2 regions of the Paenibacillus sp. MT124 genome follow, and region 2 is predicted to be linked to the other one. Evidence: a T-box and tRNA genes for the amino acid it is inferred to sense, from the RefSeq annotation. Region 2 holds a T-box; the other holds one or more tRNA genes.

Region 1 (2,392 bases), 1.0 Mb from region 2:
ATTTAATATTTAAGATCTGTTCTTCACCCAAAGTATTCCAAGTATTGGACTTAGGATTCAATACATCACCATGTTGCATTGTTCTAAACAGTACGATATTGCCCACAGCTCCCATGAAAAAAAGCTCAGTACAAGCCCGCCTGCAACCGTCCCATGTATAGCAAACTAACATTAAGTTTCCCCTTAGTTCAATAATCACAGTTGTGCAGGCAACCCATACAAATACATATTTATGCAGTCAGTATTATTTTTCAATGCCTCGATAGTCTTAACATTTGGGGACTTAAATATGGTCATATAATCAGCTTCGTCGTAGTCTTTTCGGATTGTAAAAGCAAGTTTTTCTTCTTCTAATGAAAACTCTGCTTGGATTCCAGGCTTGTTCCCTCGTGCATCTAAACGGATCCATGAATTTAAATGTTGAATATAAACAGCATTTAGTGCATGGATACAATAGCCCGTATCTGGAGTATCCCCAATCGTAAGTCGTTGATAACAGAAGCCAGATGGTATTCCCTCTCTACGTAATATTGCACATAGAAGGTTTGCTTTGGCATAGCAAATACCTTCTTTATGAATCAATGTTTCTGAAGCGGAACATGTGACTCTAAAACTCTTGATATCCCAGGAATGGGCTATTCGATCTCTGACATACATATATGACTGTTTGATATATTCTACTTGATCTTTTGATGAAGCTGCTATTTCCGAAGCAAGTCCAGCAACCAGCGGGTGATCATAATTGACTTCCCCAGTCACGGTCAAATAATCCGTAACGACTTGAGTTTCACAGATTAGATTCATTTTATCAACCTTTCAATAATTGTACTTAATATGCAAGTCTTCAATAGTTTAATAGTATAATTATGCATAGTAAAGAATAATAATCCCTGTAATCTTTATGCTGTCGTTAACTACACTAATCATTTAATTTTAGATAATCTGTAATTAGGTCTAGACCCTTGCACCGACAAACTAAAAAGCCGCTAAAATAGCGATTTTCTAAGGGAACAGTTAATTTGTTAGAGTACTCCGTAGAGTTTGAGATAATACGAAAAACCCTTGAGGAATACTCAAGGGTTTTGATATTCAGTAGGCACCATCGTCAGTATAGCTTATAACTATGGTCCATTTTGATGATTATAGAAGTTACACGCGGGATGAATACTCCCCCAATACGTACAAAAACAATGAGCCATGAAGGGCTCGAACCTTCGACACCCTGATTAAAAGTCAGGTGCTCTACCAACTGAGCTAATGGCTCATAATAAAATGGCAGGGGCAGCAGGAATTGAACCCACACCAACGGTTTTGGAGACCGTTGTTCTACCTTTAAACTATGCCCCTAAAATGGTGGAGGCTGAGGGGCTCGAACCCCCGACCCTCTGCTTGTAAGGCAGATGCTCTCCCAGCTGAGCTAAGCCTCCATATATGACCCGTAGGGGATTCGAACCCCTGTTACCTCCGTGAAAGGGAGGTGTCTTAACCCCTTGACCAACGGGCCTTAATAGCTCTCAACAAACAAGATGCTGTAAAATCTACCAACTGGGTTTTTGGATTATATGAGCCAAAAAAATACCCCAGTGGGGTCTCGCTTGGCAGCGTCCTACTCTCCCAGGACCCTTCGGTCCAAGTACCATCGGCGCTAGAGGGCTTAACGGTCGTGTTCGGGATGGGTACGTGTGGAACCCCTCCGCCATCGCCACCAAACGAGCATTTGTCTACCAAATGCGTTCGCGTTCCATTCGGTCCTACACATCGGTGTGGATGAATGGGTCAGCGTCTGTGGAACTGAAAATCATACACACATTGGAGTGTTGTACCGATTTTCATTTCAGAGATTATTCTCTGAAAACTAGATCCGAAACGAAACTTGCGATCAGAACCTGCAATTTGGATAAGCCCTCGACCGATTAGTACTGGTCAGCTCCATGCATTACTGCACTTCCACCCCCAGCCTATCTACCTCGTCGTCTTCAAGGGGTCTTACATACTGGGAAATCTCATCTTGAGGGGGGCTTCACGCTTAGATGCTTTCAGCGCTTATCCCGTCCGTACATAGCTACCCAGCGGTGCTCCTGGCGGAACAACTGGTACACCAGCGGTACGTCCATCCCGGTCCTCTCGTACTAAGGACAGCTCCTCTCAAATTTCCTACGCCCACGACAGATAGGGACCGAACTGTCTCACGACGTTCTGAACCCAGCTCGCGTACCGCTTTAATGGGCGAACAGCCCAACCCTTGGGACCTACTTCAGCCCCAGGATGCGATGAGCCGACATCGAGGTGCCAAACCTCCCCGTCGATGTGGACTCTTGGGGGAGATAAGCCTGTTATCCCCAGGGTAGCTTTTATCCGTTGAGCGATGGCCCTTCCATGCGGTACCACCGGA
Region 2 (2,392 bases):
CTCGTCCCCTCGTTGCTCATAATGGTTCCGCCGTTCTCGAAAAGGGGCAAGCAGTTCATTAATCGCAGCACCTGCAAACTGCTTGCAATCTCTGCATCCAATGGAGCCCTGGCTGCAGCTGGCATGAATCTCTTCAGCGTGCTCTTTCCGGAATAATTGATGGTATGCAAATACCGGGCAGATATCGGGATGGCCTGGATCGGTACGATGGACACGTGCAGGATCGGTCTTGGCCTTGGCCAGTTTGGCATGCACATCTTCCGGACTCGCATTTAAGGAGATGGCGTTGCCCATGCTTTTGCTCATTTTGCCGATGCCATCGAGCCCGCCAAGGCGCTCACCAGTCAAAATGCGTGGTTCAGGCAGGACCGGAGCGTAGAGCTCATTAAATCTGCGGACCAGTTTGCGTGCAGTCTCGACATGTGGAATCTGGTCCTCGCCTGCTGGAACGAGCGTCGCTTTACAGAATGCAATATCAGCAGCCTGACTGACCGGATAGCCCAGGAAACCGTAGTATAGATCCGTATAGCCGCGGTCACGCGCCTCCGTTTTGATGGTAGGGTTGTGCCGAAGCGTGTTCACGGTGACAAACATGGAGAAGATCACCGTTAATTCTGCAATTTCCGGAATCATGGATTGGATGAACAGCGTGGCTTGGTTAGGATCAATACCTACAGCGAGATAATCGAGAGTCACTTGAAGGACACTGTCTGCAATCAATCCTGGCTGATCATAGTGGGTGGTTAAGGCCTGCACATCTGCCAGTAAAATATATGTTTTGTACTCACTTTGCAATTGCACCCGGCTGCGCAGGCTGCCCACGTAATGGCCGAGATGAAGCTGCCCTGTGGTCCGGTCTCCAGTTAAAATAACATCCTTGTTCATATTCATAGTTCATTCTCCTTTGATTTTGTAATTGTTCGAGCATCCTAATCTGCTGACGCCACCAGCCGTCTTCCACGACCATCACCCCCTTTCAGCCTGTTACAGTATGCAGATATCAAAAAAAAGCCTCGTCCTTCATCCTGATTCCCGTGAGGGAACAGAACAGAAGGACGAAGCTTATGCTTCGCGGTGCCACCTTAATTGGCCGCTGGTTGCGGCCCGCTTAGAGATACGGATCAAGATTTATGGTCAGGCTGATTGAAAAACCAGACCTGAACCAGCATATCTATTGATCGATATCCTGTCCTTGGATAACGGCTGAACATGCCGCCTTACCTACTTACCGTCCTGCACCCCGATTACAGGATACAGGCCGTGTTCAGCTCGGAACTCCGAAGCCCATTTCCATACGACCCGTGCACCGGCTTCCACCATCCGCCGGCTCTCTGGAGCACGCTGCCGTATGTACTTCTCTTCATCATCGTTGATAACGTCCGTTTACAATTTTTCACATTGTATCATGCTTTGACTTCACGGACCAGCCTGTTTTTTCTGCCACTCATATTGGTTCCGAGCACACCTGCGATAATCAGGATGGCTCCGACAAAATGGTATCCACTGACGGGTTCATGCAAGATCCAGGCTCCACCCGCGATGGAAATCAAGGTAGAGAAGTTGCTGAATACACTCATCTTCGAAGCTTCCAGATGGGTTAACGCATAGCTGGACAGCAGCGTCGAAATCATGGTGGAGAGGATGGCCAGGTAGGCCAGCGCCCCTAGATAAGATGCATCCCCGAGAGGTTTTACATAATCGCTTATCGTACCGCTGGATAAATGACGGATGACGGCGGAGACGTTAAAAACAAGACAACCGACGAGCAGGGTAACCCATGTTAATTCCATCGGCTTATACTTCTGGGTGAGCGGTCTGGCAAGCACGCCATACCCTGCAAAACAAATTGTAGAGAGCAGCAGCAGGGCAATTCCCTTGAAATTACCTGAAGTCATTCCGCTGCCTTTCATCAGGAAGATGAAGACCACTCCGGCAACAGAAAGAAGCAGGAATAGCTTTTGCAGCACAGATGTCCGTTCTTTCAAGAATACTGAAGCCAGAATAAGGGTAAAGACAGGGGCCATGGCCTGAATGATTCCGGCCTCCGATGAATTGGAGGATACCAGCCCAAATGCCTGAAAGGCAAAAAATAAAACCGGAGAAAGCAGGCCTAGCGGTATGATCCGCCACAGATCCTCTAGGGTGAGCCGAATTTTAATCCATCCCAGGACGACCGGGATGCTGACTACGAGAAGAGATATGGCGAATCGATGTGCAAGCACATCGATCGGGTGTGCCACATTGACGGTCATTTTGACAAATAGAAAAGATAAACCAATGATAGCCGCATACATTACGGCTGCGGTATAGGCATAAGCCCGGGTACGCGTCGTATTCATATTGTTCCTCCATATAGCTTGATTATCTCGGTTGGACTAGGCAACCCCCTTGT

The links. A T-box is a leader RNA that pairs with one kind of tRNA and senses whether it is charged. The one in region 2 lies ahead of trpS (tryptophan--tRNA ligase), so its partner is inferred to be a tRNA-Trp.
Region 1: it has a tRNA-Trp gene. The T-box ahead of trpS (tryptophan--tRNA ligase) is inferred to sense a tRNA for this amino acid. The anticodon was not compared.

The regions. Positions count from the first base shown of each region.
Region 1 is NZ_CM179500.1:1,738,619-1,741,010, reverse strand. It holds gene AC3RCI_RS08165 (transglutaminase-like domain-containing protein) at 196-804, opposite strand; tRNA gene AC3RCI_RS08160 (tRNA-Lys) at 1,192-1,264, opposite strand; tRNA gene AC3RCI_RS08155 (tRNA-Trp) at 1,274-1,347, opposite strand; tRNA gene AC3RCI_RS08150 (tRNA-Val) at 1,352-1,427, opposite strand; tRNA gene AC3RCI_RS08145 (tRNA-Glu) at 1,433-1,504, opposite strand; rRNA gene rrf (5S ribosomal RNA) at 1,594-1,710, opposite strand; rRNA gene AC3RCI_RS08135 (23S ribosomal RNA) at 1,894-2,392, opposite strand, start outside.
Region 2 is NZ_CM179500.1:700,352-702,743, forward strand. It holds gene trpS (tryptophan--tRNA ligase) at 1-891, opposite strand, end outside; T-box leader at 1,049-1,376, opposite strand; gene AC3RCI_RS03370 (DMT family transporter) at 1,404-2,339, opposite strand.